DNA from 2 places in the Pseudonocardia hierapolitana genome. Region 2 is predicted to be linked to the other one. Evidence: riboswitches for the same ligand, from Rfam matches in the RefSeq annotation. Region 2 holds a riboswitch; the other holds the start of a gene.
What was found. A riboswitch is a leader RNA that binds a small molecule or an ion and turns the genes downstream of it on or off. The one in region 2 is predicted to bind S-adenosylmethionine.
Positions count from the first base shown of each region.

Region 1 (15,469 bases), 4.3 Mb from region 2:
GGGCCTGCCGGATGTCCTCGACCAGGTCGGCGCGATCCTCGCCCGCCCCGGGCACCGGACCGCCGAGGGTGCCCGCGGCCGCCTTCCGCTCGCTCTTCAGCGACGAGAGGGTGCGGGCGAACACGGCCTCGGTGATGCCGGTGAGCGGCACTCCCAGGTCGAGCGCGTCGATCGCCGTCCAGCGGCCGGTGCCCTTCTGCTCCGCCTCGTCGAGGATCACGTCGACGAGCGGGCGGCCCGTGCGGGCGTCGGTCTTCTGCAGCACCTCGGCCGTGATCTCGATGAGGAACGACTCCAGGTCGCCCGAGTTCCACTCCTCGAAGATCTTGCCGATGGCCGGCGCGTCGAGCCCGGCGACGTGGGTGAGCAGGTCGTACGCCTCGGCGATGAGCTGGATGTCGGCGTACTCGATGCCGTTGTGCACCATCTTGACGTAGTGGCCCGCGCCGTCCGGCCCGACGTGCACGCAGCACGGCGTGCCGTCCACCTGCGCGGCGATGCTCGTGAAGACCTCCTCGACCTCGGCGTACGCGGCCGGGTCGCCGCCGGGCATGATGCTCGGCCCGAGCAGCGCGCCCTCCTCGCCGCCGGACACACCCACGCCCATGAAGCGCAGGCCGCGGGCGGCGCACTCCTCGGTGCGCCGCTTGGTGTCGGGGAAGTGCGAGTTGCCTGCGTCGATGATGATGTCGCCCTCGTCGAGCAGCGGCGCGAGCTCCTCGATCACGGCGTCGACGGGCGCGCCCGCCTTCACCATGACGATGATCCGCCGCGGCCGCTCCAGCGCGGCGACGAACTCCTCGACCGTCTCCGCCGCCGTGAACGCGCCCTCCGAGCCGTAGGCCTCCATGAACTCCCGGGTACGCGCCGCCGTCCGGTTGTGGACGGCGACCGGGGTGCCCCGACGGGCGATGTTGCGGGCGAGGTTCGCCCCCATCACGGCCAGCCCGGTCACGCCGATGCGGCTCTTGGCGTCTGCCACGGTCATCGCTTCCCCTCACCAGTCGGTGCGCCAGTCAGCACGCTACCGCCCGCGGAACGGGCGGGATCACCCTCGGGTTCCGCTCGATGCGAGCGCCACCGAGGAGGACGCGCATCAAACGTGAGATGGGATACATCGCATCGACAGCTCCGGCGGCTCTCGCCGACAGTAGGAGTTCGCCGGCGGGCGCCACGCTCCCCTCGCCCGTCCGACACGAGGAGATTCCCCCGATGCTCGTTGACCTGCTCGCGTTGATCCCCGCCGTCCTCGCCGGTATCGGCGGCGCCCTACTGGGCGACAAGGTCGGAGGCTGGTTCAAGAAGTCCCGCACCAGCGGAAACAGCTGAGTTCTCGACCCTCCCGGGCAGGTCGGACGTAGATGCGACATGCCCGCACCCGCGATCGACCGCATCCACGGCCGACCTGACCCTCGCGTAGCGCCGGCGCGGCTCAGCGGCGCGAGCGGGCCGCCAGGATGCGCAGGACGGCTCGTTCCAGTGCGTAGTCCGGGTCGGCCGCGGCGCCCTTCACGTCGGCGTTGACCTCCGCCGCCGCCGCGAACGCCTCGGCCAGTGCCTCCGGGCCCCATCCGCGGACCGCCTGCTGCGCCTTGCGGATCTTCCAGGGCGGCATGCCCAGCGTGCCGGCCAGCCGGTTGGGGTCGCCCCGGCCCGCCGACCCGACCTTCGCGAGCGTGCGCAGCGCGTCGGCCAGTGCGTCGGCGACCAGCACCGACGGCGTGCCGAGGAGCTGTGCCCAGCGCAGCGCCTCGATCGCGCCGGCCCGATCGCCTGCCACGACCTTGTCGGCCACCGCGAACCCGGACGCCTCGGCCCGGCCGCGGTGGTAGCGGCGCACCGCGCGCTCGTCGACCGAGCCGCCGGTGTCGGCCACCAGCTGGCTGGTGGCCGAGGCGAGCTCCCGCAGGTCGGACCCCACCGCCTCGAGCAGCGCGCCGATCGCGTCCCCCGTGATCTTGCCGCCGACGCGGCGGGCCTCGGCACGCACGAAGTCGGACCGCTCGTCCATCCTCGTGATCTTGTTGCAGGTGGTGACGGGGGCGCCCGCCTTCCGCAGCGCGTCGACGAGCGCCTTGTTGCGCGCCCCGCCCGAGTGGACGACCACGAGGACGATGCCCTCGGCCGGGTCGGCCGACTGCTCCACGATCGCCCCTGCCAGCTCCTTGCCGACCTCCTGCACCGCGAGCAGGACGAGCACCCGCCCCTCGGCGAAGAGCGACGGGCCCAGGCTCTCGGCCAGGTCGGCGGGGGTGAGCTCGGACGCGCGCATCCGGCGCACCTCGGCCGACGGGTCGCCCGCCCGGACCTCGGCCACCACCTGCTCGATCGCCCGCTCGACGAGCAGCTCCTCCTCGCCGATGACGAGGCGGAGGGGGGCTGGCGCGGCCATGCGTCCATGCTCCCGCACGGCCCCGACATCACGTGACCCGGCTCCCAGATCACGGGACGCGCTTGGGAGCCGGGGTGATCGTGTCGTAACGTGTTGGGCACAACCGCATATGGCTCATCCAGAGGGGCAGAGGGAACGGCCCGACGAAGCCCCGGCAACCGGCGATGCGCGCTCTTGCGCTCGAACACGGTGCCAATTCCGACCCGCACGGTGCGGGAAAGATGAGGAGACTTCTCATGTCCCTGACTGCTGACAGCGCCACGACCACCGCTTTCGACCTCGGACCCGCCCGTGCGCTGTCCTGTCGGGAATGCGGTCACCAGATCCCGCTCGCGGCCGAGTTCGCCTGTCCGGAGTGCTTCGGCCCGCTCGAGGTGGCCTACGACTTCGGCACCGTCACCCGCGAGTCGATCGAGGCGGGCCCCAAGTCCATCTGGCGCTACCGCCACCTGCTCCCCGTGCCCACGAACGTGCAGTCCCACCCCAACACCGAGCCCGGCCTCACCCGGCTGATCAAGGCCGACCGGCTCGCCGCCGCGCTGGGCGTGCGCACGCTGTGGGTCAAGGACGACACGGGCAACCCCACCCACTCCTTCAAGGACCGCGTGGTGGCCGTGGCGCTGGCCGCGGCCCGCGAGCTCGGCTTCACGGTGCTCTGCTGCCCGTCCACCGGCAACCTGGCCAACGCGGTGGCCGCCGCGGCCGCGCGGGCGGGCTGGGACTCGGTGGTGCTGATCCCCAGCTCCCTCGAGCAGGCCAAGGTGCTCACCACCGCCGTCTACGACGGCACCCTCCTCGCCGTCGACGGCAACTACGACGACGTCAACCGGCTCGCCACGGAGCTCGCCGCCGAGCACGAGGACTGGGCGTTCGTCAACGTCAACGTCCGGCCCTACTACGCGGAGGGCTCCAAGACCCTCGGCTACGAGGTGGCCGAGCAGCTCGGCTGGCGGCTGCCCGAGCAGATCGTGGTGCCCGTGGCGTCCGGCTCGCAGCTGACCAAGGTGGACAAGGGCTTCACCGAGCTCGGCACCCTCGGCCTGGTGGAGCCCACCCCGTACCGGGTGTTCGGCGCCCAGGCCACGGGCTGCTCACCGGTGGCCAAGGCGTTCGAGGACGGCCACGACGTGGTGCAGCCGGTGCGCCCCGACACGATCGCCCGCTCCCTCGCCATCGGCAACCCCGCCGACGGCCCGTACGTCCTCGACGCCGTCCGCCGCACCGGCGGGGCCGTCGCGCACGTCAGCGACGAGGAGGTCGTGGAGGGCATCCGGCTCCTCGCCCGCACGGAGGGCGTGTTCGCGGAGACGGCCGGCGGCGTCACCGTGGCCACCGCGAAGAAGCTCATCGAGTCGGGGCAGCTCGACCCCGACGCCGAGACCGTGCTGCTGATCACCGGCGACGGGCTCAAGACCCTCGACGCCGTGTCCGGGCACATCGGCCCGTCGGCCACCGTGCCCTCCACCAGCAAGGCGGTGCGCGAGGCGCTGGCGGCGCGCGGGCTCTGACGGCCGGGCTCATCGCCGCGCCGGCAGCGGCGAGCTACCCCGGGGCTCTCAGGAGCGGAAGGAGCGCGGCGTCCCACCGAACTCTCGGCGGAATGCGTCGGTGAAGGTGTTCACCGACGAGAAGCCACTGGCGAACGCGACGTCGGAGATCCGCAGCCGCCCGTCGCCGAGGAGCCTGCGAGCGAGGGTCAGGCGTTCCCGACGGATCACCTCGCTCGGCGTGGTGTCTGCCGCCTTGAGGGCGACCTGCACCTGGCGAAGCGACCAGCCGAGGGCAGCGGCGGCAGAAGCTCCGGTCAGTTTCGGATCCGCTGCATGCTCGGCGACGTGTGCGCGAAAGGCCTGCTCGACGAGGTAGAGGGACCCACTCGTGGCAGGCGTCGCGAGCTGGCGGAGCATCTCGGCGGCTCCTGCCGCCGCCCGCTCGAACTCGCCGGGGCCGAAGCGATCGCTTTCCGCGGCGATACCTGTGAGCAGGTTGTGGGCCACCGCGCCCAGGCCCGTCCGGAGGTCCAGAACCGGCCGGGGCGGGGTGTCGGGACTCGCGTCGGGCAGGGTGAAGACCAGCGCGCGGACTCCGTCGCCGTGACGGATCTCGAAAGGATGAGCCGTCGCCAGCAGGCCCGCGGCGCCAGGATTCAGCCGGACGTCCTGGTCGCCGGCCCGAACGAGCATGTTTCCCGCCAGCGGGACGAGGACACGGACCCGGTAGTCGTCGTCCCGCGCCACGTCCTTCGCCGAACGGACGTAGTGGATCTGCTCCGACCAGAACTCCACCATCTGGTGGCGGGGCCCGCGCTGGAGCACGGTCCGCGCGCGGAAGTCCGAGGCGTCGGCGAACCCCGACGAGAAGCTGCAGTGGTTGGTCCGCACGTACTGGCTCCAGAACTCCGCGCGCTCGTGCGCGTCCAAGCGCAGTGTGGAGGTGCGTTCCACCAGGTGCGCGCCGACGTCCATGCCCACCCTCCCGCCGACACAGGGTAATGCGCGTTCTCGGGACTTCTCTGCGCGTCCTCGGCGGATCGCGCGGCCGGCGCTGCTTAGCCTCGACAACCGCGGCGCGCACGACAGACGTGCTCCGTGGCTCCGACCAGCACGTCTGTTGGCCACACTGACCCTACGGACGGAACGGCAGGTTCTCCCGTGTCCCACCATCTCGACTCGCCGCTCGCGCGGCAGGACATCCGGCTCGACATCACCGATCTCTACGTCTTCGGCGGCGAGAGCGGCACCGTATTCGTGATCAACGTCTGTCATTCCCTGGGCAAGGCGGCCGTCCCCGGCTACCACCCCGAGGGAAGGTACGAATTCAAGATCGACTTGGACGGGGATGTCGTCGAGGACCTGACCTACCGCTTCACGTTCGACGCCCGGGATCCGGAAGGTCGCCAGGGTTATGAGGTCCGACGCCTCACCGGCGTCGAGGCAACGGACCCGTCGGCCGTCGGGACCGTCGTCGCGCAGGGCCGCACCGAGCAGACCCTCACCGCGGAGGGCGGTGCCCGCATCTGGGCAGGTCGAGCAGGGGATCCCTTCTGGATCGAGCCGACCGTGCTGCACGCGGTCGGACACGCGGTGCAGGACGGCACGACGGTCGACCTCACCGGCTGGACGCCCGCCGAGGCGAGCAATCTGTTCGCCGGACAGACCGTGCACTCCATCGTGCTCGAGGTCCCGGACGCCGCCCTGGTGTCGTCGGCCGCCGACGGGCGGATCGGCGTGTGGGCGGTCGCCTCCCTGGCCACGGACGCAGGCGGGTGGCGCTCGATCAACCGCGTCGGGCTGCCGATGATCCACCCGCTGTTCACCCAGTACGACGAGGATCTCGGGGACCGCCTCAACGCCGGCGCGCCGAGCGAGGACCTCGCGACATACGGGGACCTGCTGACCAAAGAGATCGCCGGCATCGTCGGCGCCTACGGAACCGCCGAGGACCCAACGGCATACGCGGAGGGGCTCGTCGCTCGCATGCTCCCGAACGTCCTGCCCTACACCGTCGGCACCGCCGCCACCTTCGGCTTCAGCGGCTGGATCGGCCGCTCGCTGACCGACAACGCGCCGGACGTCATGTTCTCCCTCGCGGCGAACACCCCGATCTCCCTCGGCATCGGCAAGGAGTCGGTCACGAGTAAGCCGACGGGTGTCTTCCCTTACGTCCCGCCCGCGGCCTGAGCGAACGGCACGGCCGATCGTTGCGGCCGTGCCCACCCTCTCCTCGGAGCAGCCGGCACGCCTGTGCGATGCCCGGGCGCCGCCGCTGCCCGGCAGTCATTCCGTCGCGCGGGCGACGAGGAGGCCCGCTTCTGGCTCGCCGTGCACCCGGCCGTGGTCGAACGCCGAAGCGAACGCGTCGTCCCCCACCGCCGCACGGCACGTCGCGGTGATCCGGTCGACGTCGCCCCGTTCACCGGCCGGCAACGGCGCACCGACCTCTGCCCGCAGCGCGGCGGCCGCCCCGAGCAGCCGCGCCGCCCGCTCGTGGTCGCCGCAGAGCGCTTCCACGCCGGCGAGCCCTTCCAGCGCCAGCGCCACCGCACGCGGGTCGGCCGCCTTGCGCGCCGCCGCCAGCCCTTCCAGGTGCAGGGCGCAGGCGGCATCGGCGTCACCGCGTTGTTCGGCGATGAAGCCCAGCTCGGCGAGGATGAGGGCGATCGCCATGTCCGACTCCAGCCGCCGGTCGTAGGCCAGCCACTTGCGCAACCACGCCTCGGCCTCGTCGAATCGTCCCTGCCGCCGCGCGCTCAGCGCCAAGCCCAGCTCGGCGAACTCCTCGCCGATCGTGTAGCCCTGCGCCACGGCCTGCACGCGGGCGCTTTCGTGCAGCTCGTCGGCCTGCTCGAAGTCGCCGGTCAGCAACGCGATCCGGCCGAACGCTGACAGCTTGTCCGACACCTCGCTGCTCAGGCCCAGCTCTTCGGCGATCCGCAGGCCGTCGCGGTGCAGCTCGGCCGCGCGGTCGTAGTCGCCGACGACCTCGGCGTGCGTGCCGAGGCCGAACGTCGCGTGCAACTGCCCCCACCGGTCGCCCACCTCGGTGAACAGGGCCATGCCGCGCTCGCCGTGCCGGGCCATCGCGGGCAGGTCGCTGCGCGCCAACGCATACCGCGCGAGAGTGCCGTGGGCGGCGGCCGTGCCCCACCGGTCGCCCTGGTCCTCGAACACCGCCAATGCCCCGGCGACGAGGTCGTGGCCGATGCTCAGCTCGCCGATGCCCAGGCCGGTGAACCCGAGGAACCACTCGGCCCGCGCCCGCCGGGCCGCGGCCTCCGCGTCGGTCGGCCGGGTCTCGAGCAGCGGCACCATTGCGGACCCGACGCCCATGCGCAGGTTGAACGCGGTGTGCCACACCCGGACCGTGCCCGCCACGCCGTCGGGACCGCCGGCGGCCAGCGCCGCGGTCAGCGCCCGCCGCCCCTCGCCGAGCCGACCGCGCAGCACCCAGTACCAGGCCAACGACTCGACCAGCGGCAACGCCTCGCCGTCGCGGGCCGCGTGGTCGATCGCGGCACGCAGGTTGGCGGCCTCGGCGTCGAGCAGGCGCAGCCACTGCCGCTGCCGGGGTCCGCGCAGGTGCGGGTCGGCGGTGGCGGCGAGCCGCGCGTAGTGGTCCCGGTGCCGCCGCTCGACCTCGGCGACCTCGCCCGCCTCGTGCAGCTTCGCCGAGGCGTACTCGGCGACCGACTCCAAGAGCCGATATCGGGGCGGATCGGCGGTGGTGGCGGTGACCAGCGAGCGGTCGACCAGGCGTGCCAGCAGGTCCGGCACGTCGAGGCCGGCGCCGCCGGACACGGCCTCCGCCGCGCTCAACGTCCACCCGTCCACGTGCACGGACAGGCGGCGCAGCACGGTCCGCTCGGCCTCGGTCAGCAGCTCCCAGCTCCAGTCGAGCATCGCCCGCAGGGTCCGCTGCCGGGCGGGCGTGTCGCTGTGCCCCGCGGTCAGCGCGCGGAACCGGTCGTCCAGCCGCGCCAGTACCTCGTGGACGCCCCATGCGCGGACCCTGGTGGCGGCGAGTTCCAGGGCCAGTGGGATGCCGTCCAGCCTGCGGCAGATCGCCGCGACGGCGTCGGCGTTGTCCGCGTCGAGGGCGAAGCCGGGCGCGCTCGCCGCCGCTCGGGCCGCGAACAGCTCGACGGCGCTGGGCTCGGCCAACGTCGGCACGGTCCACAGCAGCTCACCGGCCACGGCCAATGGGCGTTGGCTGGTGGCCAGCACCCGCAGCCCGGGCGCGGCGCGCAGCAGCCCCGCGGCCAGCTCCGCCGCGGCCGGTGCGACGTGCTCGCAGTTGTCGAGCAGGAGCAACATCCGCTTGGCTCGCAACGCCTCGGCGAGCGTGCCGGCCAGGTCCGTCACCACGCAGTCGCGGATGCCCACGCTCGCCGCCACCAGCGCGGCCACCTCGTCCGGCGACGCGCCCGCCGGCAGCGCGGCCAGCTCGACCAGCCACGTGCCGTCCGGGAACCCGGTGACCAGCTCCCGGGCCACGGCCAGTGCCAGGCGGGTCTTGCCGACGCCACCCGGGCCGGTGAGGGTGACCAGCCTGTCCGCCGCGAGCAGCAACCGCACCTCGCCGAGGTCCGCCTCCCGGCCGACCAGGTCGCCGAGCAGGTGCGGCAGGTTCGTGGGCGGCTCCACCGAGCCACCGAGCGACGGATCCTGCTCCAGGATCGCGCGGTGCAGCGCGGCCAGGCGCGGGCCCGGTTCGACGCCGAGCTCCGCGCTCAGCCTGGCCCGCACGTCGCGGTAGCCCGCCAGCGCCTCGCCCTGCCGCCCGGCTCGGTAGAGCGCACGCAGGTGGGCGGCCCGGAGGCGCTCGCGCAGCGGGTGGCGGGCCACCAGGTCGCCGAGCTCGTCGGCCAGCACGCCCGGATCTCCGAACTCGAGGCGTGCCTCGGCCCGCTGCTCCCACGCGGTGAGGCGCAGCTCGACCAGCCGGGCCGTGACCTCCCGCGCGAATGCCTCGTCGACGAAGTCGGCCAGCACAGCACCCCGCCACAACGCCAGAGCGTCGTCCAGCACCGGGACCCGCGCCCGCGGGTCACCGATCGTGGCAGCTTCGGCGAGTAGCGCTTCGAACCGCCCGGCGTCCACCGCGTCCGGTGCGACGTCGAGCAGGTAGCCGGGCGGGCGGGAGACGACGAGCTGCCGCGCGCCGGGCTCTGCGTCGTCCAGCGCGGCGCGGAGCTGGGACACCCTGGTCTGCAGTGCGGCCGCGGGGTTCGCGGGCAGCCGGTCGCCCCACAGGCGGTCGATCAGCTGGTCGGCTGGCACCACGCGGCCCGCGTCGACCGCCAGCTGGGCGAGCAGCGACCTGACCTTCAGCTCGGGAACGCGGACCGGGCGGCCATCGGCCGTCCACACCGCGAGCGGGCCGAGCACCCCGAAACGCACGATCGGACCGTACCCGAATGCGACCCGAAGTCGGTCCGAACGATTCCTGGAGCCGCACCGGCCACCGTGGGTTCCGAACGGGCGGACCAACCGCCCGAACGGTTCGAGCGAGGGAAAGAATCACGATGTCTGTCGAAGTCGGTGACCGGGCCGGGACCAGGGAATGGCTCGGCCTCACGGTGCTGCTGCTGCCGACCGCGCTGCTGTTCGTCGCCCAGACCGTTCTGTTCCTGGCCACTCCGCACATCGCCGCCGACCTGCGGCCGAGCAGTGACCAGCTGCTGTGGGTCAACGACGTGTACGGGTTCGCGATGGCCGGGCTCCTGGTGGCCATGGGCACCATCGGGGACCGGGTCGGCCGCCGGCGGGTGCTGCTGCTCGGCGCGGTCGTGTTCGGCGTGGGCTCGGTGGTGGCCGCGTTCGCGCCGAGCATCGGGGTGCTGATCGCGGCGCGCGCGTTGATGGGTGTCGGCGCGGCGGCCGTGATGCCGTCGACGTTGTCGCTGGTCCCCAACATGTTCAAGGACCCGCGGCAGCGGGCGACGGCGGTCGGGATGTGGGCAGCATCGGTGTCGGTCGGCGTCGCGATCGGCCCGCTGCTCGGCGGGCTGCTTCTGGAGTCGTTCTGGTGGGGCGCTGCGCTGCTGATCGGCGTGCCGGTGATGGCGCTGGTCGTGATCCTGGCGCCGCTGCTGGTGGCGGAGTACAAGGCGCCGGACGCTGCCGGGCAGCGGATGCCGGACGTGCTGAGCGTGCTGCTGTCCATGGCCGCGCTGCTGCCGTTCGTCTATGGGATCAAGGACTACGCCAAGTCGGGGCTGACCGTGACGGCGGTGGTGACGACGCTGGTCGGGATCGCGTTCGGGGTCGTGTTCGTCCGCCGGCAGCTCGGCCTGGACACCCCTCTGCTCGACGTGCGGCTGTTCCGGAACCGCTCGTTCAGCGGCGCGTTGGGCGTGTGGCTGCTGTCCGCCATCGCACTCGGCGGCATCTACCTGCTGTTCACCCAGTACCTCCAGCAGGTGGCCGGGCTGTCGCCGCTGGCGGCCGGACTGTGGATCCTGCCCGCGGCGCTGATGCTGGTGGTGGTGTCGACGGTGTCGCCGATCGTGGCGCGCAAGGTGCGGCCAGCGTACGTGGTGGCGGTCGGTGCGCTGTTCTCGATGGCCGGGTACGTCCTTCTGACGCAGGTCGACAGCGTGGCCGGGCTCCCGCTGCTGATCACCGGGTTCTACCTGCTCTACCCGGGCATCGCGCCGACGATGGCGTTGACCACCGAGCTGGTGATGTCGGCCACGCCGCCGGAGAAGCAGGGCGCCGCGTCGGCGGTCAGCTCCACGTCCATCGACCTGGGCGTCTCGCTCGGCATCGCCGTGATGGGCAGCATCGGCACGGCCGTCTACCACGCCACGGTGCCGTCCGGCCTGCCCGCCCAGGCCGCGGACTCGCTGTCGGGCGCGCTGAACGAGGCTTCGACGATGTCCGGCGACGCGGCGCAGTCGTTGGTGGCAACGGCGCGGGAGGCGTTCACCAGCGGGCTCAACGTCGCCGGGGTGGTGGCGGCGGTGCTGGTCGCAGGCGCGGCCCTGCTCGCGGTCACCCTGCTGCGACACGTGCCGCCGGCCTCCGTACCGGCGAACGAGCCCGATGGCGCGGCCACCGTGAGCGCCTGATCATCCACCTCGTGCCGGGGACGGGAGCCTTCCCGTCCCCGGCACGACGCTTCCGGCTGGTTGTCCCCCGTGCGAGCTACCCAGAAGTACCCCCTCCATGGTGACGATCATGCGCCCGCGGAGCCATACCGTCCTGACCACGCCGCGCGCCCCGGTCGCGGCCCTCGGACAAGGACCCCCATGCGACTGGTCATCCAGCTCGCCGTCGTCGCGGCAATCGCCCTCGCCGGCAGCACCCTCGTCAGCGCCGTGGCGTCAAACCCGCCACTCACCCTGATCGTCGGCCTCGTCACCGCCGCAGCGGCGCTGCTGGGCTACAGGTGGGTCGTGCGTCGCACCGAGCACCGCGCAACCGACGAGCTGTCCCGCACCGGCGCCGTTTCCGCACTCGCCCGCGGCACCCTGATCGGCGTCGGCTTGTTCGCCTCGGTCATCCTCAACATCGCCTTCCTCGACGGCTACCGGGTCCTCGGCTGGGGATCCCCGGCCGGCGCCATCGCGCTGGTCGGGTTCATGGCCGCTGCCGCTGTCACCGAGGAGCTGATCTTCCGCGGCATCCTGTTCCGCATCATCGAGCAGTGGACGGGCACCTGGACCGCGCTCGTCCTCACCGCTGCACTGTTCGGCCTGTCCCACCTGTTCAACCCGCACGCCACCGTCTGGGGCGCGCTCGCCATCGCCGTCGAGGCCGGCGCGATGCTCGCCGCCGCGTACGCCGCCACCCGCACGCTGTGGTTCCCCATCGGCCTGCACTTCGGCTGGAACTGCGCGGCAGGCGCCATCTTCAGCACCGAGGTGTCCGGCAACGACACCCCCGACGGCCTGCTGCACGCCGTCATGAACGGGCCAACGGCACTCACCGGTGGCGAGTTCGGACCCGAAGGCAGCGTCTACGCCGTCCTGTTCGCCACCGTCCTCACCGTCGTGTTCCTGTGGCTGGCCCACCGCCGCGGCCGCATCGTGTCTCGCCGCGAGGCCCGCACCGCTCCGCGCACTACGCTCGCCCCGTGATCGACACCGGGCACCTCGCGCAGCGGTGGCGGCGGTTGCCCGTCCCGCTGCGGGACGCGCCGCTCGCGCTGCTGCTCGCCGCCGCGGCGCTGGTGCCGGAAGTCAACAGCAACGGCACGCAGATCGGCGGCCTGCCGACGCGCCCGATGGACCTGCTGACCGTCGCGGTGGTCGCCCTCGAGTGCCTCCCGCTGGTGGTGCGCCGCCGCTGGCCGGCCCTCAGCCTCGCGCTGGTGTTCCTCGGCTTCGCGGCCGACCAGGTCCTCGGCTACCACACGGTCGCCGGGACCGCGCTGCCCATCGCGCTGCTGAGCACGGCAGCGCACCTGGAGCACCATCGCCGCACCACCGCGGTCCTGGCGTCCGCCGCGTACGTGCTGATGGTGATCGCGCTGACCCTGCGTGGCGCACCCGAGGGCGTACTCGGCTACGTCACCTTCTACCTGGCACTGGCCCTCGCCTGGGGCGCCGGGGTGTGGCTGCGGCAGTCGCGGGTCGCCGAGGTCGAGCGCCGGCTCCACGTCGCCGACGCCGCCCGCGCCACCGAGCGCACCCGCATCGCCGGCGAGCTGCACGACGTCGTGACCCATCACGTGACTGCGATGGTGGTGCAGGCCGAGGCGGCGCGCTACCTCACCGCCCAGCCCGACCGCCTCGACCAGACCCTGACGATCGTCACCGAGACCGGCCGGAAGGCCATCTCCGATCTGCGGCACCTGCTCGACCTGCTCGACCCCGACCAAGGCCCGCGGGCGCGCACGCCGACCGTCGGCGAGCTGCACGACCTCGTGGAGCAGACCCGCCGGGCCGGTCAGCCCGTCGAGTTCACCGAGGAGGGGCGCCCGCCTGCGGGTATCGGCAGCGCCGAGATGATCGTCTACCGGGTGGTGCAGGAGTCGCTGACCAACGCCCTCAAGCACGCCCACGGCAGCAGCACCACCGTCGACGTGCGGCACGGCGAGGGGGAGATCGCGGTCGAGATCGGGACCGACGGCACGGGATCGGCGGTCGCGTCGCCGGGCGGGAGCGGGCGCGGCCTCGCCGGACTCCGCGAACGGGTCGGGGTGCTCGGTGGCGAGTTCAGCGCAGGCCACCGCGACGGCGGCGGGTTCGTGGTGCGGGCGCGCATCCCCGTGCAGAGCACTTCGTGACCGCACCGGTGCGCGTCCTGGTCTGCGACGACCAGGCGCTGATCCGCACCGGGTTCGCGACCATCATCGACGCGCAGCCCGATCTCGAGGTGGTCGGCGAGTGCGGCGACGGCCGCGCCGCGGTCGAGCTCGCCGGCCGGCTGCACCCCGACGTCGTGGTGATGGACGTGCGGATGCCGGTCCTCGACGGGATCGAGGCGACCCGCCTGCTCGCCGGCGCCGGCGTGGCGAGTCCGGTGAAGGTGCTCGTGGTGACGACGTTCAACCTGGACGAGTACGTGTACGAGGCGCTGCGCGCCGGGGCGAGCGGCTTCCTCCTGAAGGACGCCCCACCGGCGCAGCTGCTGCACGGAATCCGCACCGTCGCCTCGGGCGCCGCGTTGCTGGCCCCCGAGGTGACCCGGCAGCTCGTCGGCCGCTACGCCGCTCGGATCCGGCCGCAGGAGAGCGCGCCGGACGACGTTCCGCTCACCCCGCGCGAGCTGGAGGTGCTGCGCCTCATCGCGGACGGGCGCTCCAACAGCGAGATCGCCGCGACGCTCGTGATCAGCCAGGAGACGGTCAAGACATACGTCTCGCGCATCCTCACCAAGCTCGACCTGCGCGACCGGGTGCAGGCGGTCGTCTACGCCTACCGCCGAGGGCTCGTCACCTGACTCGTGTCGGAGCCGGGGATGGAGATCGTCGGGAATTCGTCAGGCGGCGGAGATGTCACTGCGCCACACGGCCGCGAGTAGGGCCCGGCCCGCATCGGTGTCTCCTTGCAGGCGTACCCGCCCGGCGGCGACGGCGGCGTCCACGTCGTCTTCTCCTGCCATCAGCGCCGATCGTCGGCGGCCTTCTCCTGCTGGTGGCGTTCGTGCTCTGGGAGAAGCGCGTGCCGCATGCGATGCTGCCGATGGCCCACTTCCGCAGCCGCGGCTTCACCATCGCCAACGTCTCGGCCTTCTTCCAGCACTTCGCGCTGATCGGCGCGCTGTTCATGCTGGCGCAGATGTTCCAGGAGGGCCTCGGCAACGACCCGATGGGCACCGGCCTGCGACTGCGCCGGGGATCGGAATCAGCGGGCGACCGCTCGGGGGGCGACGGCGGTGTCGAGGAACGCGGCGACGACGTCGTGCACGACGTCCCGGTCGTGCTCGTTGAGAACGTCGTGCAGGTCGCCGGGGAAGGTCCGCACGGTCGCGCGCGGGAGCCGGCGGGCGACGGCGTGGGCGTCGGCGACGGGGACGATGGGATCGGCCTCGCCGTGGACGAGCAGGACCGGCACGTCGGGCCGGCCGGCTGCGAGCCCGGCGTCGATCTCCGGCCACGTGGCCCGCAACGCCAGCAGCATCTCGCGGCGGAAGCCGCCCTTCCAGGTCAGCGGGTCGTGCAGCAGGGCGTGCACGTAGTCCGGGTGCGTGCTCAGGAACTCCGGCGGCTCCCCCGACTCGGTCTCGTCGCGGCCGAGAGCCAGCTCGGCGTCGACCCACTCCAGCGGGCTCACCGGGGCGCCGGACAGCACCAGCGCGTCCGCGAGTTCGGCGGAGCGGAGCGCGAGCAGCGTCGCTGCGACCGCGCCGCCGGAGTGTCCGATCACCACCAGCGGCGTCCCGGGATGCTGCTCGCGGGCCAGCGCGGCGAGGTGCCGGGCGTCGTCGACGAGGTGGTCCCACGACTCGATCACGGCGCGGGCGCCGTCGCTGCGGCCGTGGCCGACCACGTCGAACGCGTGCACGGCGTGGCCGTCCGCGGCGAGGCGGCGGGCGAGCGCGTCGTAGAGCCCGAGGTGCTCGCCGTAGCCGTGGATCAGGACGACGGTGGTGCGGGCGGGGCCGTCCGGCAGCCACCGGTCGTGGAAGACGCGGCCACGGGAGCCGAGGAACGTGGACATGCTCCAGTCCTTCCGGGAGTGGGAATCTGGGGTCAGGCCGCCGGCTGCTGGGCAGGGGCGGCGAAGAAGTCGGCTACGGCGACGGATCCGGTGAAGACGCCGAAGAAGAGCTCGGTCCGTGCCGGGTCGTCGCGCAGGGCGAGCAGCAGCTGCTGCATCTGCGGGGTGGGTGGCTCGAGCGCGGCGCGCTGCCAGGTGAACTCGTACATCGCCATCACCGCGTCGTTGCGCCGCTGCTCGTATCCGACCAGTGCGGCATGCATCGCCCGCGGGTCGCGCAGGCCGGTGTCGATGGCGTCGGTGAGCAGTTCGGCGTGGTGGAACGCGTCGGTGATCCCCTGCGCGGTGCAGGGGTCCTTGACGTAGCCGGCGTCGCCGACCAGCGCCCATCCGCGGCCGTAGGGCCTGCGGAAGAACCCGGGGGTGGCGGCGCCGATCCACCGCTCCTCGCGCCGGCCGGCGCGGAC
Region 1 is NZ_VIWU01000001.1:1,673,651-1,689,119, forward strand. Features, by position in the region: gene gndA (NADP-dependent phosphogluconate dehydrogenase) at 1-988, opposite strand, end outside; gene holA (DNA polymerase III subunit delta) at 1,433-2,392, opposite strand; SAM riboswitch class I at 2,504-2,620, shown strand; gene thrC (threonine synthase) at 2,629-3,900, shown strand; gene FHX44_RS07920 (helix-turn-helix transcriptional regulator) at 3,949-4,857, opposite strand; gene FHX44_RS07925 (DUF4331 family protein) at 5,044-6,072, shown strand; gene FHX44_RS07930 (AfsR/SARP family transcriptional regulator) at 6,169-9,291, opposite strand; gene FHX44_RS07935 (MFS transporter) at 9,417-10,964, shown strand; gene FHX44_RS07940 (CPBP family intramembrane glutamic endopeptidase) at 11,145-11,975, shown strand; gene FHX44_RS07945 (sensor histidine kinase) at 11,972-13,126, shown strand; gene FHX44_RS07950 (response regulator) at 13,123-13,782, shown strand; gene FHX44_RS43795 (hypothetical protein) at 13,822-13,944, opposite strand; gene FHX44_RS07955 (alpha/beta fold hydrolase) at 14,187-15,002, opposite strand; gene FHX44_RS07960 (NAD(P)/FAD-dependent oxidoreductase) at 15,035-15,469, opposite strand, start outside.
Region 1: another riboswitch for S-adenosylmethionine. It lies ahead of thrC (threonine synthase); the one in region 2 lies ahead of FHX44_RS28505 (aminotransferase class V-fold PLP-dependent enzyme).

Region 2 (15,469 bases):
GGCCCACCGACCTCGACGCGACCGTCCGGCACGCCCGCGCGCAGGGCTACGACCCGGGGGACATCGTGCCGCTCTCGCGCCGCACGCCCGACGGGCACCTCCTGGAGTGGCGCCTGACGCCCAACCAGGGCGACCGCTTCGACGGGCTCGCGCCCGCGCTCATCGACTGGCAGGACGCGAAACACCCCACGGCGGGAGGCCTGCCGGAGCTGCGGCTCGTCGCGCTCGCCGGCCGCCACCCGGACCCGCCGGCCGTGCAGCGAGCGCTGGCGGCGCTCGGCGTCACGCTCGACGTCACGGCGGGGCCGCCGGCGCTGGAGGCGGTGCTCGACACCCCGCGCGGCCCGATCACGATCAGCTGACCAGGAGGAACTGCGATGACCCGGAAGATCGGGCTGACACTGCCGCAGCGCGGCACGTTCTTCGACGTGCTGAGCCTGTCCGAGCTCGTCGAGACGGGACACTGGGCGGACGAGACGGGCCTGTTCGACTCGCTGTGGATCGGCGACAGCCTGCTCGCCAAGCCCCGCCCCGAGGCGGTGGCCCTCTTCGGTTCGCTCGCCGCCGCCACCCGCAACGTGACGCTCGCCGTCGGCTGCATGGCGAGCTTCCCGGTGCGCGACCCGATCCTGTTCGCCGACCAGTGGGCCACGCTCGACCAGCTCTCCGGCGGCCGGATGCTGCTCGCGGTGTGCACGGGGATCGTCAAGCCCAAGGACGCGTCCGCGCGCGAGGGTGCGCCCTACGGCGTGACCGACGGTTCGCGGGCGGCCCGGATGGAGGAGAACACCGAGATCGTGCGGCGGCTGTGGACCGAGGACGACGTCACCTACGAAGGCCGCTACACCTCGTTCGAGAACGTGACCGTGCTGCCCAAACCGGTGCAGTCGCCCCCGCCGATCTACATCGCGTCCAACCCGGCGCCGCAGCCGCTCGCCACCCGCGCCCTCCATCGGGTGGCGCGCATCGCCGATGGCTGGATGACCACCCGCAAGAGCCCCGAACACCTGACGGTCAACCTGCCCGCGATCAAGCAGTACCTCGGGGAGGAGGGGCGCGACCCGGAGTCGTTCGCCGTGTCGGCATACCACAACCTCAACCTGAGCCCGGACCGGGAGGCGGCGTACGAGGAGAGCTACCGCTTCCTCGGCGAGTACTACGGCCCGGTCTTCAGCAGGGAGGCCACGCGGCACTGGACCGCCACCGGCACCCCGGAGCAGGCGGCCGCCGACATCGAGCAGCTCTACGCCGACGGCGCCACCGAGGTGACCCTGCGGATCACGTCGTGGGACTGGCGCCGGCAGCTCGACCTGCTCGTGAAGGAGGTCGTCCCGCGGTTGACGGACGCCGCTTAGCCTGACGGTGCTTCCCCGGGATCGCCGGGGACGCTCGAAGGAGGGGACATGGCAGCGCAGCCGGCCGTTCGCAAGTTCGTGCAGTTCGAGGAGCAGGTGCACGAGGAGTCCGGCCTCGCGGTCTCCCCACCCCTGACGCGGGTGGTGGTGGGCGCGGTGGCGCCGAACCCCCTGGCCGGCAAGCCTGCGACGACCGACCTCACGCCGTTGGTGGAGCTCTCGGAGGTCCTCGGCGAGCAGCTCACCACGCGAGCGCTCGAGCGGATCGGCGACCCGGCGGGGATCCGCGCCTACGGCAAGGCGGCGCTCATCGGGACGGCGGGCGATCCCGAACACGGCGCCGCGCTGATCCATCCGAGGCTCGGTATGGCGATGCGCGCCACCCTGCGTCGCGGGAGGGTGCTGATCCCCGGCAACGCGAAGGTCGGCGCGGCCGGCGCTCCCATCGACGTCCTCTTCGGGCCGCTCGAGGAGAGCTGGGACCTGGACGCGATGGACACGCTCACCGTCGCCGTCGCGGACTCCCCGCGCCCCGACGAGCTGCTGCTGCTCGTCGGCTACACGACCGGTGCCCGGCCGAACGCCAGGTCGAAGGGCCCACCCAGGCCGAGGTGGACGCCCTCGTGGCGTCGTTCGGCTGATCGGTCAGGACCGGCCCGTCGGCGCCGCCACGGACGCGGCCGCGTAGCTCTTGACGATCTCCTCCAGCTCGGCCGGGTCGATCACGTCGTCCAGGTGGTCGAAACCGTCCGGGGCGCGGCGCTCGACCTCGTCGATCACCATCTCCGGCCCGCCCACCCGGTTGCGCAGCACGATCTCGCGCGTGGCCGGCAGCCGCTCGTCCTGGTACGCCGTCAGCGCGGCCTCCGGGTCGGCGCCGGACGTCAGGTGGCGGGTGAGGGCCACGGCGTCGAGCACGGCCTGGCCCGCGCCGTTGGAGCCCATCGGGTACATCGGGTGGGCGGCGTCGCCGAGGAGGGTGACGCGGCCGTGGCTCCAGCGGGGCAGCGGGTCGCGGTCGCACATGGGGTACTCGTAGAACTCCGGCGTGGCCGCCACCAGACCCGGCAGGTCGAGGTGCGGGGTGCGGAAGCGCTCGAGGTGCGGGGCGAGCTCGGCCGGGTCGCCGGGGCGGGACCAGTCCTCCCGGCGTGGCGGCGGGTCGCCGGGATCGCCGCTGCGGATGCAGATCGCCCAGTTGGTGAGCACGGTGTCGGGGGAGTGGCCCCGGCCGATCGGGTAGAGCACCAGCTTGGCGGCGTTGCCCCCGGCGACGATCATCGACCGGCCGGTGAGGAACGGCGGCCAGTCGGTGGCGCCGCGCCACATCATCACGCCGTTCCAGCGCGGCGGGCCCTCGTCGGGGAAGAAGGCGGCGCGCACCGTGGAGTGGATGCCGTCGGCGCCGAGCAGCACGTCACCCGTGCGCTCGCCGAGGGGCTCGCCGGCCGGGTCGCTGAACGTGGCGCGGATGCCGTCGGTGTCCTGCTCGAACCCGGCGAACCGGTGCCCGGTGTGCACCGCGTCGGGGCCGAGGCGTTCGCGGACCGCGCGCAGCAGCACACCTTGCAGCCTGCCGCGGTGCACCGAGAGCTGCGGGACGTCGGAGCCCGCGGCGAGGCCGCACGGCCTGCGCATGATCACCTGGCCGAGGCGGTGGCAGTAGAACAGCTCCTCGGTGCGGACCGCGACCTCGTCGAGCCGGTCGAGGAGGCCCAGCCCGGCGAGCGGCCCGACGGCGAGCGGGAGGGCGTTGATCCCGACCCCCAGCTCCCGGATCGCGGGGCTGCGCTCGTAGATCTCGCACTCGATCCCGGCGTCGTGCAGGAACAGGGCAGCGGCCAGCCCGCCGATGCCGGCCCCGACGATCAGCACCTTCACGATCGGCACGCTAGCGTCGCTGCCCGTTCGCCGTAACCCGGAATCCGGACAACGTGCGCGTCGATCGGGACATCCCGGTCGCTACACGGCCGACGGGCTCCGCGCGCCCGCCACCTTGCGCGCCGGGACCAGGCGCCGCCACAGCCCCCGGTTCGGGCGATCGGCGAGCGCTGCGGTGACGCGGTCGAGGAAGATCGCCAGGATGACGACGGCCAACCCGCCCTCGAAGCCCGCGGCGATGTCGAGCTGGGTGACCGCGCTGACGACGACGCTGCCGAGCCCGCCCGCGCCGGCCAACCCGGCGACGACCACCATCGACAGGGCCAACATGATCACCTGGTTGATCCCGGCCATGATCGAGGGCAGGGCCATGGGGAGCTGGATCTCCCGCAGGATCTGGCGGGGGTGGGCGCCGAAGGCGTGCGCGGCCTCCACCACCTCGGGGTCCACGCCGCGGATGCCGAGCTCGGTGAGCCGCACGGCGGGCGGGATGGAGAAGATCGTGGTGGCGACGACGCCGGGCACCACGCCGATGCCGAAGAAGAACACGGCGGGGATCAGGTAGACGAACACCGGCGTGGTCTGCATGAAGTCCAGCACCGGACGCAGGACGGCGCTCGCGCTGCGCCGCCGCGCCGCCCAGATGCCGAGCGGCACGCCGATGGCGGTGGCGAGCACGGCCGCCACCAGCACCACGGCGAGGCTCTCCATGGTTTCCGGCCACAGGTTCAGCGACGCGATGAGCAGGAACGCGAGCACGGTGAACACCGCGAGGCCGACGCCGCGGACGAGCAGCGCGACGATGCCGAACACGGCGATCCACAGCAGGTACGACGGGCCGGTGAGCAGGGCGGTGAGCGCGTCGACGAGCACGGTCAGCACCGCGCTGACGGCGTCGAACAGACCGGGGAAGGCACGCAGGAGCCAGGTGATGAACGATTCGACGATGGCGCCGAGTTCGATGCGCGGCACTTCTCAGCTCCTGGTCGGGACGGCGGAGAGGGAGGAGAGCACGGCCGCGCGCGGCACGACGCCGAGCAGCCGGCGGCGGTCGTCGACCACGGCCATCGGCACGGCGTGGCGGCCCAGCCGGTCCATCAGGTCGATCAGCGGGCGGTCCGGCTCGGTGGTGGCGTAGTCGTCGCCGAGCCCGTCGCTGCCCACCGACTCGCGGCCGTTGCGGGCGGCGTGGGCGAGCCACTCGTCGTGCACGACGCCGAGCACCCGGCCGTCGGCGTCCACGACGTAGGCGTCGGTGAACTCGGCCGCGCCCAGGCGGCGCAGCGCCTCCTCCGGCCGCTCGTCCACCCGCACGACGAGCCGTGGCTCGCGCAGCACGTCCTCCGCGGTGAGCACGCGGGTGCGGTCGACGTCGGAGACGAAGTCGGCGACGTAGTCGTCGGCCGGGCGCGCGAGGATCTCCGGACCGGTGCCCAGCTGCACCTGGCGGCCGTCCTTGAGCAGCAGGATGCGGTCGCCGAGGCGCATCGCCTCGTTGAGGTCGTGGGTGATGAAGACGATCGTCTTGCGCAGCTCCTTCTGCAGCCGGATCAGCAGGGCCTGCATGTCGCGGCGGATCAGCGGGTCGAGCGCGGAGAACGCCTCGTCCATGAGCAGCACGTCGGTGCCGCTGGCGAGCGCCCGCGCGAGGCCCACCCGCTGCTTCATACCGCCCGACAGCTGGTCGGGCAGGGCGTCGCCGCGGTCCCCGAGCCCCACGTGATCGAGAGCCCACCGCGCGCGCTCCCGGCGCTCGGCCTCGCCGACCCCCCGCACCTGCAGCGCGTAGGCCGCGTTCTGCGCGACGGTGCGGTGCGGCAGCAGCGCGAAGTGCTGGAACACCATGCTCATGTGGCGGTTGCGCAACAGGCGCAGCTCGGCGTCGTCGAGCCCGCCCAGCTCCCGGCCGTCCACCTCGACGGTGCCGCTGCTGGGCTCGATGAGCCGGTTGAGCAGGCGCACCAGCGTGGACTTGCCGGATCCGGACAGGCCCATGACGACGAACAGCTCGCCGGGCTCCACCGTGAACGAGACGTCGTGCACGGCGAGGGTGGCGCCGGTGCGCTCCTGGATCTGCGCGCGGCCCGCGCCGTCGCCCGCCATCGCGAGCGCCCGCTCGACCGCCGCCTTCGGGCCGAAGACCTTCGTCAGGTCCCTGGTCTGGATCAGCTTGCCAGCCACTGCTGCACCACCTGCGGGTTGGCGTCCACCCAGCGCTTCGCGACGTCCTCGGCCGGCTCGCCGTCGACGTCGATGCTGCGCAGCATGGTCTCGACGTCGGGCAGCGGCAGCTCGAACCGCTGCAGCAGCGCGTAGAAGCGCGGGGCCTCCTGCTGCAGGTCGGTGCTGGCCGCGGTCCAGGCCGAGTAGTCCGGCATCGCGCAGGCGCCGCTGCCGCCCTCGTCGAAGCACCCCGGCTGGAACGGCGTGGGCTCCTGCAGCTGGGTCATGTCGAACTCGGCGAACACCCAGTGCGGGTGGTAGAGGTACACCAGGATCGGCTCCTGGCGCTCGTACGCGCGGCGCAGCTCGGCGAGCTGCGCCGCCTCGCTCGAGGTCACCTGTTGCAGCGGGAGCCCGTAGCCGGCGATGCGCTTCGCGTTCTGCGTCGTGGTGATGAAGCTCGGGTCGGCGTCGACGAGGCGCCCACCGAGCGCGTCGGCGTACTGGCCGAGCTGCGTGACGCTGGTGAGGCCCGCGAGCGGCTGGCCGGGCTGGGTGGCGTACGTGGGCACGAACCAGCCCTGGGCGGCGCCGCCGTAGGTCTGGTGGACCAGCGAGACGCGGTTCGCCGCCTGGTCGGCGAGCTGTTGCTGGTTGGGCAGCGCCACCTCGGTGAGCAGGTCGATGTCGCCGCGCTGCGCCCCGGCCCAGGCGGGGGCGGGACCGAGGCCGGTGGGCTCGATCGTCGAGACGCCCAGGTCGGGGTGCTGCGCCACCACCTCCGCGAGGATCGCGTTGGTGAGCTTGGCGGCGCTCCAGGGGAACTCGGCGGCGGCGATCGTGACGCCCTCGCTCGAGCCGGTGTCGGCGGGCGTGCCACTGCAGGCCGTGAGCAGCGCGGTGGCGGCCGCCAGGAGCGCGAGGCCGCGACTGCGGTACGAGCGGGTCATCCGCCGATCCTTCCGCGCTCGCGGGTGCTCCGCACGACGAAACGGCGGCTCACGCCGGTCGCCCGGCCACGCCGACCGGCTCGTCGCCCCGGAGCGTGACGCGGTGCATGACCCGCCTGGCGTCGCCGTAGTCGCGGTTGGCGTAGTGCGCGGTGGCCCGGTTGTCCCACATCGCGACGTCGCCGACCTGCCAACGGTGTCGCACGATGTGCTCCGGCTTGGTGATGTGGGCGTAGAACAGGTCGAGCAGGTGGCGGCTCTCGGCGTCGGACACGCCGACGATGTGGCTCGTGAAGCCGGGGTTCACGAAGAGCGACCGGCGTCCGGTCTCCGGGTGCACCCGCACCACCGGGTGCTCGACGGGTTCGAGGCTCCGGTAGCGCTCGCCCTCCCAGACGCTGCCCTCCCCGCCGCGGCGCTGGGCGAGGTAGTAGCCGAACTCGCGCGTGCCGTCGTGCACGGCCGTGAGCCGGTCCGCGAGTGCGCGCACCGGCTCCGACAGCGACCGGTACGCCAGCTCCAGGTCGGCCCAGTTGGTGTCGCCGCCGGTCGGCGGCAGGGTCACCGCCCGCAGGATCGAGCCGAGCGGCGGCCGGCGCACGAACGTGACGTCGGTGTGCCAGACGTCGGCGAACCCGTTGTCCGCGCTGTCGAGCGCGTAGATCTCGGTGTGCGCATCGTCGAGGCCCGGCACGACCGGGTGCGACGCGGTGAGGCTGCCCAGCCGGTTGCCCAGCGCGATCTGCGAGTCGGGGTCGAGGTTCTGCCCGGAGAAGAACAGGACCTTGTGCTCGGTGAGCGCCCGGCGGACGGCCGCGACCTCGCCGTCGGAGGCGGTGGCGAGGTCGATGCCGCGCACCTCGGCACCGAATCCGGGCCCGAGGCGTTCGAGCGCGAGGTTGGGTTGGGCGAGCGTGCTGGTCATGCGGATGCTCCTTCGAGCAGGGGAGGTCGCCGCGATGGGCGCGAGGGGAGAGGGGAGCGCGGTCAGCGACAGAGCGCGCCGGCCTGCAGGCGGCACAGGTCGACGTGGATGCGTTCCACGAGAACCAGACCGCCGGGCACGCCGCGATACTCATCCGGACGTCCGGCGCCGCGCAACCGCCCGCCCGGGATCTGGGACCGCAGCGGATGCCGGGCGTCAGAGGTCCGGACATTCCACGGGCGAGGCCCGGACCGTCATCTCCGGGCGCGGCCGCGGCGCCGGGACGGACGCCGCCCGGCGGCCTCCCAGTGACCGGGGCGGGGGAGCGCCGGGGGAAGCCGGGTGCCGGTGTCGCCGCGCGCGGCCGTGACCTGCGCGGCGGTGAGGAAGAGCGTGTCGCGCAGGTCGGCGCCTGCGAGGTCGGCGCCGCGCAGGTCCGCGCCGAGGAGATCGGCTCCGCGCAGGTCGGCCCCGTGCAGGTCGGCGCCGACGAGCAGGGCGCCGCGGAAGCTCGCCCGGCGCAGGTCGGCGCCGCGCAGCCGGGCACCCAGCAGCTGCGCCCCGCGACGGTCGGGCCCCGGGCTGCCGGCCCGGGCGAGGTCGCTCACCCTCCCCAGCAGATCGGCGACCGACCGCCGGTGTGCCTCCACGTCGAGCGCGGCGAGCTCCTCGGGTGTGCCGGCGGCGAGCCGGTCGGTCGCGGCGAGCGCCTCGTCGAGCGCGTCGGAGAGCGGGGCGGCCGCGGGGAGCGCCTGCGCCTCGGTGAGGTACCGCAGCAGCTCGTGCAGCACCCGGACCACCGGGAACACCGCGAACATCGACCCGGCGACCTCCGGCTGGTCGCGCCAGTTCCGCCCGCCGAACGTCACCTGGACGACCTGCTGCCCGGCGCCGAAGCAGTCGTAGACCGTGCAGCCGGGGTAGCCGGCCTCGCGCAGCCCGGCGTGGATGCCGCAGCTGAAGTCGCGCTGCAGGTGCCGGCACGGCGTACCGGCGGCCTTGTCGACGGCGAAGTCGGCCGACGCCGCGAACGGGAGGGCGACGCAGCACAGGCCTGCGCAGCGGGAGCAGTCGGCGGTGAGGCGGTCGGGGACGGACATCGCCCCCATTGTCCTCTCCGTGGAGGGGTGGCTGCGCGCCCGTGGGTTCAGGAAAGCCACATTCCTGTACTGCAAAGCCCTGAATGTGGCTTTCCTGAACTTCCTGGGACCTCAGTGGCCGCAGCCGGGGAGCGCGGGGCCCGTCGGAGTGCCGATGCCCAGCGGGTCGGTCTCGCGCGGGTCGGGCACCGGGCTCCAGCGGCCGTCCACCACCGCGTAGTCCCAGCCGGGACCGTCCGTGACCAGCCACTCGACGGCGTCGACGAGCCGGTCCACGTCGTCCACCGTGGTGCCGAGGCCCAGGCTGGCCCGCACGGCGCAGCCGTCCGGGGTTCCGGCGAGGCGGGAGAGCAGCGGGTGGGCGCAGAACTTCCCGTCCCGCACGCCGATGCCGTGCTCCGCCGACAGGTAGGCGGCGACGCGCCCGGCCGGGTGGCCGTCGACGACGAACGTGCACACCGCGACCCGGTCCGGGCTGTCCGGCCAGATCCGCAGCGTCCGGATGCCCGGCAGCGCGTCCAGGCCGGTCTCGAGCCGGTCGAGGAGAGCGGCCTCGTGGGCGGGGTCGAGCGCGCCGGACAGCACCCGGCAGGCCTCGGCGAGCGCGGCAGCACCGAGGACGTTCGGGGTGCCGGCCTCGTGCCGGTGCGGCGCGGGCGCCCACGACACCTCGGTGGCGCCGCCCTCGTCGGGCGCGGTGACCGCGTGCACCGCGCCGCCGCCGGACAGGTACGGCGTGGCGACGTCGAGCCAGTCCCGGCGCCCGACGAGCGCCCCCGCGCCGTAGGGGGCGTAGAGCTTGTGGCCCGAGAGGGCGAGGTAGTCGATGCCGGTGGTGGCGATGTCGACGGGGCGGTGCGGCGCGAGCTGGGCGGCGTCGACGACCACGCGGGCGCCTGCGGCGTGGGCGATCGCGGTGATCTCCTCGAGCGGCAGCAGCTCGCCGGTGACGTTGGACGCCCCGGTGACGGCGAGCAGCGCAGGCCGGTCGGCGGCGAGGGCGTAGCGCAGGTCGGCGAGCGTCTGCGCGACGGTGGGGGCGGCGCGCAGCACGCGGCCGGGCCCCCAGGCCAGCAGGTTGGCGTGGTGCTCGACGTCGAGCCGCAGCGCCGGGCCGGGCACGCATCCCGCCAGGAGGTTCAGCGCGTCGGTGGTGTTGCGGGTGAACACCACGACGTCGTCGGCGCGGGCGCCCACGAACCGGCCGACCGTCTCCCGCGCCTTCTCCAGCACGGCGGTGCAGACCTGCGAGGCGTAGCCGGCACCGCGGTGGACGCTCGCGTAGTACGGCAGGAGCGCGGCGACGTGGTCGGCCACGGCGGTGAGCGCGGGAGCGCTGGCGGCGAGGTCGAGGTTGGCGTACCGCACGTGCTCGCCCGTGACGAGCGGGACGCGCAGATCCGTGCCCGTGACGGTCGCCGGCGCGCAGATGCCGGGGCGAGCGGACAGCACAGCAGTCATGGAGGTCCTCCGGACCCACTCGGTGGACCCGGACGGATGTCGGGTCCGCGCTTGCCGGCCGTGGTTGCACGGCGGCCTGGTCGTCACCCGGAGCACCCCACCGCGGAGGAGGGTTGCCGGCCAGCGAGCCGGGGCTTGACGCTGGCGCTCTTGACCTGGGGGGCAGGTTACGGGCGGACGGCGCGATCGGTCAAGCGGATCTTCCGCTGCACTGCGCGGCGCGGAGCATGATCGGCCGGATCGGGACATGAGCTGTACCTGTTCAGCTGATGTCCCCTTTCCCGGGGGGATCGAGCCACTGCCGACCGAAATCGGCGACCGGTTTCGAGCAATGACGAAAGGAGGTCAGTGCGCGACGGCGGCCGTCAGCGCGGGGACGGCGAAGCAGCCGCGGGCCGCGACGGTGACGACCGGTGCGGCCGCGTCGGTGACGAGGGCGGCCGGTCCCGCTCCGGCCAGCACCACCCGGGCGGCCGCCAGGGTGGCGGTGCGGGTACGGACCAGTCGGCCGCCCACAGAGCCGTCGATCGCGACGACCTCGTCGCAGTGGCGCAGATGCGCGCCCCAGGCGGTGGCCGCGGCCGTGAGCGCCGCCGTCGCCTGGTCGGCGCGAACCTGCCGTACCTCGCCGCTGACGTGCAACAACGCGGCACCGGTCTCCTGCTCGACCTGCCGCCAGAGTCGCATGGCCTCCGCGGCGAGCGCCGTGGGCAGGCCCGCTTCGGTCCACGCCGCCGGCCCGGCCGAGCGCCAGACCGCGCCCGCCGTGCGCCGTTCCAGGAGCACGACGCGCAGGCCGCGGCGCGCGAGGTGCCACGCGGTGGCGGCGCCCGCCGGGCCCGCGCCGACGACGGCGACGTCGATCGTGAGTGTCGGGGTGTCGGTGGTGGGGCTCGGCTCCAGCAGGCTCGGTGGACAGGGCACGTCGGCCTCCAGCTCTCCCGGTACGCGGGTCATCACGGTAGGCAGCCGGCCCGGTGCCGTGTCAACGAACGGACATTTGCCGAACGTCTTGTCCGGTCATTTCGCGCGGACAATGGCGCGTAACACACCGCTTGAAAAATGATGCGATCGCTACGTAAGTTCGAAGCGCAATCCAGACGCCATCCAGAGCGGCCGAGAGACCCGGATCGACGACGCCGCAGCAACCCCCCGTGCGAGCGGGAGCGGGTGCTACCGCCGGGAGCGATGGAGGTCGCCGTGCCGGGTCGGGAACGGGTCGAGCAGCGCACCACGTGGCATGCGTGGCGTCGTCACGTCGATCTGTGCCGCACCTGCGCGGCCCTCTGTCGGGGCTGACGACCCGACTCCAGCCCTCACACGCCCCGCCGCCGACCGTGCGGCGGTGCTGACTCCTGCGCGCTCTCGGACAAAGGACCACCGTCATGCCCCGATCCCTCACACCGTGGCTCGTCGCCGCTGCCGTGTCGCTGAGCGCGTGCGGCTCGGCGCCCGCGACGAGCACCGCCGACCCGGGCGTCCCGCAGCCGGGCGGCACGCTGCGCTTCGCGGTGAGCAGCGACCAGGGGTGCGTCGATCCCCAGCAGGTCGGCAGCAACGACACGATCTTCTCGCTGCGCCAGGTGGTCGACTCGCTCACCGACCAGGACCCGGCCACCGGCGAGCTGCGGCCGTGGCTCGCCACGTCCTGGGAGAGCAACGCCGACGCCAGCGCCTACACGTTCACCCTGCGCGATGGCGTGACGTTCAGCGACGGCACGCCCCTCGACGCCGCCGCCGTGAAGGCGAACTTCGACGCCGTGCAGGACCTCGGGGCCCGCGGCACGCTGCCGAAGGGCTACCTGGCCGGCTACACGGGCACCGCGGTGGAGAGCCCGACGCGGCTCACGGTGGCGTTCGACCGGCCGAACGTGCAGTTCCTGCAGGGCACGTCGACGCACAGCCTGGGCATCCTCTCGCCCGCGACGGTGGCGAAGAGCGACGACGAGCGCTGCGCGGCGGTGGTCGGCTCCGGCCCGTTCGTGATCGAGTCCTACACCCGCGACGAGTCGATCGTGCTCGCCAGACGGCCGGGGTATGCGTGGGGTTCGTCGCTGTGGCAGTCGCCGGGTGAGGCCCGGCTGGACCGGGTCGAGTTCCGGATCGTGCCCGAGTCCGGGGTGCGTGTCGGCAGCTTGGCCTCCGGCGAGGTGGACGCCATCGGCAACCTCGCGCAGCAGGACGAGGCGCCGCTGACCGCGGCCGGGGCGCAGCTGCTGGGCAGGGCCAACCCGGGCATCCCGTTCGGGATCTCGTTCAACCAGGCCACCCCGCTCGGTGCGGATCCAGCGGTGCGCGAGGCCGTCTCGCTCGCGATCGACCGCGCAGAGGTGGTCGCCACGGTCTACAGCTCGCAGACGAAGCCGGCCACCAGCGCCCTCGCCTCCACGACGCCCGGCTACGCCGACCAGGCCGCGCTGCTCCCGTTCGACCTGGCGAAGGCGGGGTCCGTCCTGGACGCCGCGGGCTGGCTGCCCGGCCCGGACGGCATCCGGGCGCGGAACGGCACGCCGCTCACGGTGGAGCTGACCTGGTACTCCAACTCGCCCGCCAACCGGGCCGCCGTCGAGCTGATCCAGCAGCAGGTGCGCAAGGTGGGAATCGACCTGCAGCTGCGCGAGAAGCCGATCTCGGAGAGCACACCGACCCAGCAGGCAGGCGACTTCGTCGCCAGCTGGGGCAACCTCACCCGCGCCGACCCCGACATCCTGCGCAGCCAGTACTCGACGGCAGGCAACAACTACTACCGGCTGCCGCCCGGCCCGATCGACACCCTGCTCGCCGAGCAGGCGGCACAGCCCGATCCGGCGGCCCGGGCGGCCATCGTCGCGCAGGCGCAGCAACTGCTGGTGCAGGAACACCACACGATCCCGGTCGTGGAGCTGACGACGGTGCTGGGCGTTGCGCCCGACGTCCAGGGAATCCTGTTCGACGCGAGCTCGCGCATCCAGCTGCACGACACCTGGAAGGTCCAGCCGTGACCGGTCGCTACCTGCTCCGGCGGCTGCTGGCTGCGGTCGGGGTGCTCTGGGCGGCGTTCACGGTGTCGTTCGTCGTGCTCTACCTGCTGCCGGGCGACCCGGTGGCCACGATGGCGAGCGGCGGCCTGGACGGCGAGCCGCTCCCGCCCGAGCAGCTGGACGCGCTCCGGGCCCGCTACGGGCTGGACCAGCCGGTGCTCGTGCAGTACGGCCGGCGCCTGCTCGCGGCGCTCACGGGGGACTTCGGGACGTCGATCCAGAACGGGCAGGACGTGCGCTCGGCGATCCTCGGGGTGCTGCCCCCGACGCTGCAGATCTCGGTCGCCGGGCTCGCGGTCGCGGTGCTCTTCGGCGGCACGGTGGCGCTCGTCGCCACCTACACGCGCGCGCTGTGGCTGCGGCAGCTCCTGATGGCGCTGCCCTCGCTCGCGGTGTCGCTGCCCGTGTTCTGGGTGGGGCTCATGCTCGTGCAGGTCTTCGCGTTCGGGCTGGGCCTCCTGCCGTCGGTGGGCGCGAACGGCCCGGCGGCGCTCGTGCTGCCCGCGGTGACGCTCGGGCTGCCGACCGGGGCACTGGTGGCGCAGGTGCTCGCGAAGAGCCTGTCGCAGGCACTCGGCGAGCCGTACGTCACCACCGCGCGCGCCAAGGGCGTCGGCCGCGCCGGCATCCACCTGCGGCACGCCCTGCGCAACGCGGCGCTCCCCGCGCTCACCGTCCTCGGCTACGTCGTGGGCAACCTCCTCGCCGGGTCGGTGGTGGTCGAGACGGTGTTCACCCGGCCGGGCCTCGGCCGGCTCACGGTCGCCGCCGTCGGGGTGCAGGACATCCCGCTCGTGCAGGGGATCGTGGTGTTCGCCGCCGCGGTGTTCGTGCTGGTCAACCTCACGGTCGACGTGATCTACCCGCTGCTGGACCCACGGATCGGGGCGACCTCATGACGGAGCTGCTCGTACGGGAGCCGGTCGCGGTTCCCGAGGCCGACGAGGCGCCGCCGCGCCGGGAGGGCCGGGTCCGGTTCTTCCTGCGCAGGCCCGGGCTCGTGGTCTCCGTGGTCTTCGTGGCACTGGTGGTGCTCGCGGCGTTCGCGCCGCAGGTGCTCGCGCCCGGCGACCCGGCCGCGGGCGTGCCCGCGCTGCGGCTGCAGCCACCGGGCACGGCGGGCGTGTTCGGCACCGACTACCTCGGCCGCGACGTCTACACCCGCGTCGTGCACGGCGCGGCGCTGTCGCTGCAGGCCACGCTGATCGCGGTGACGGTCGCGCTGGTCGTCGGCGGGCTGGTGGGCGTGCTCGCCGGGTTCGTCCGCGGCTGGCTCGACGAGGTGCTCATGCGCCTCGTCGACGTGCTGCTCGCGGTGCCCGCGGTACTGCTGTCGCTCGCGCTGATCACCGCGCTCGGCTACGGCACGGTGAAGGTGGCGGTCGCGGTGGGCATCGCGAGCGTCGCGAGCTTCGCCCGGGTGATGCGCGCGGAGACGCTGCGCGTGCGGCAGTCCGTCTACGTCGAGGCGGCGCGTGCCGTCGGCACCCGCTGGCACGTCACGCTGCTGCGGCACGTGCTGCCGAACGCGGCCGGGCCCGTGCTCGTGCTCGCGGTGCTGGAGTTCGGGCTCGCGATCCTCGCGGTCTCGTCGCTGTCGTTCCTCGGCTACGGCGCGCCGCCCCCGGCTCCCGAGTGGGGCTCGCTGGTGGCCGAGGGACGCAACTACATGGCCGTGGCCTGGTGGCTGTGCGCCGTGCCGGGCGCCGCGATCGCGGCCACCGTGCTCGCGGTGAACCGGATCTCCCGCGCCCTCGACGGGGAGCGGGCCCGATGACCGACCTGCTGCACGTCGAGGACCTGCGCGTCTCCTACGCCACCGCAGGCGGCCTCGTTCCCGCCGTGCGGGGCGTCTCGTTGGCCGTCGCGCCGGGCGAGGTGGTCGCCGTCGTCGGGGAGTCCGGGTCGGGGAAGTCGACGCTGGCGCACGCCGTCGCGGGGCTGCTCCCCGGTACGGGCCGGGTCGACACCGGGCGGATCACCCTCGCCGAGCAGGAGCTCACGAGCCTGTCCGACCGGGCGTGGCGCACCGTGCGCGGGCGGCGGATCGGGCTCGTGCCGCAGGACCCTGGCGTCGCGCTCAATCCGGTGCAGCGGGTCGGGGCGCAGGTCGCCGAGGTGCTGACGGTCCACGGTCTGGCCGACCGCCGCAGCGCCCCCGCTCGGGCCGTCGAGCTGCTGGCCGAGGCCGGCCTGCCCGACGCCGGGGCCAGGGCCCGCCAGTACCCGCACGAGCTGTCGGGCGGGATGCGCCAGCGCGTGCTCATCGCGATCGCGATCGCCGCGCGCCCGCAGCTGCTCGTCGCCGACGAGCCCACGAGCGCACTCGACGCCACCGTGCAGCGGCACATCCTCGACCGCCTCGACGAGCTCGTCCGCGCGTCCGGCACGGCCGTCCTGCTGATCACCCACGACCTCGGGGTCGCCGCCGACCGCGCCGACCGGCTCGTCGTGATGCAGGGCGGGCGGGTCGTGGAGCAGGGGCCGGTGCGGGAGGTGCTCGCCGCGCCGCGCGATCCGTACACCCGGCGGCTCCTGGAGAGCGCGCCCGGGCTGCCGCGGAACGTGCACGCACGCCCGACTCGCCGTGTCGAGACGTCGGACTCGCCGGTGG
Region 2 is NZ_VIWU01000001.1:5,967,757-5,983,225, forward strand. Features, by position in the region: gene FHX44_RS28460 (VOC family protein) at 1-362, shown strand, start outside; gene FHX44_RS28465 (LLM class flavin-dependent oxidoreductase) at 378-1,355, shown strand; partial or broken gene FHX44_RS44300 (amino acid synthesis family protein) at 1,404-1,931, shown strand; gene FHX44_RS28475 (flavin-dependent oxidoreductase) at 2,001-3,236, opposite strand; gene FHX44_RS28480 (ABC transporter permease) at 3,318-4,208, opposite strand; gene FHX44_RS28485 (quaternary amine ABC transporter ATP-binding protein) at 4,212-5,417, opposite strand; gene FHX44_RS28490 (glycine betaine ABC transporter substrate-binding protein) at 5,402-6,349, opposite strand; gene FHX44_RS28495 (TauD/TfdA dioxygenase family protein) at 6,399-7,274, opposite strand; gene FHX44_RS44305 (putative leader peptide) at 7,337-7,414, opposite strand; gene FHX44_RS28500 (pentapeptide repeat-containing protein) at 7,529-8,374, opposite strand; gene FHX44_RS28505 (aminotransferase class V-fold PLP-dependent enzyme) at 8,486-9,835, opposite strand; SAM riboswitch class IV at 9,878-9,991, opposite strand; gene FHX44_RS28510 (FAD-dependent oxidoreductase) at 10,181-10,792, opposite strand; gene FHX44_RS28515 (ABC transporter substrate-binding protein) at 11,221-12,816, shown strand; gene FHX44_RS28520 (ABC transporter permease) at 12,813-13,754, shown strand; gene FHX44_RS28525 (ABC transporter permease) at 13,751-14,632, shown strand; gene FHX44_RS28530 (dipeptide ABC transporter ATP-binding protein) at 14,629-15,469, shown strand, end outside.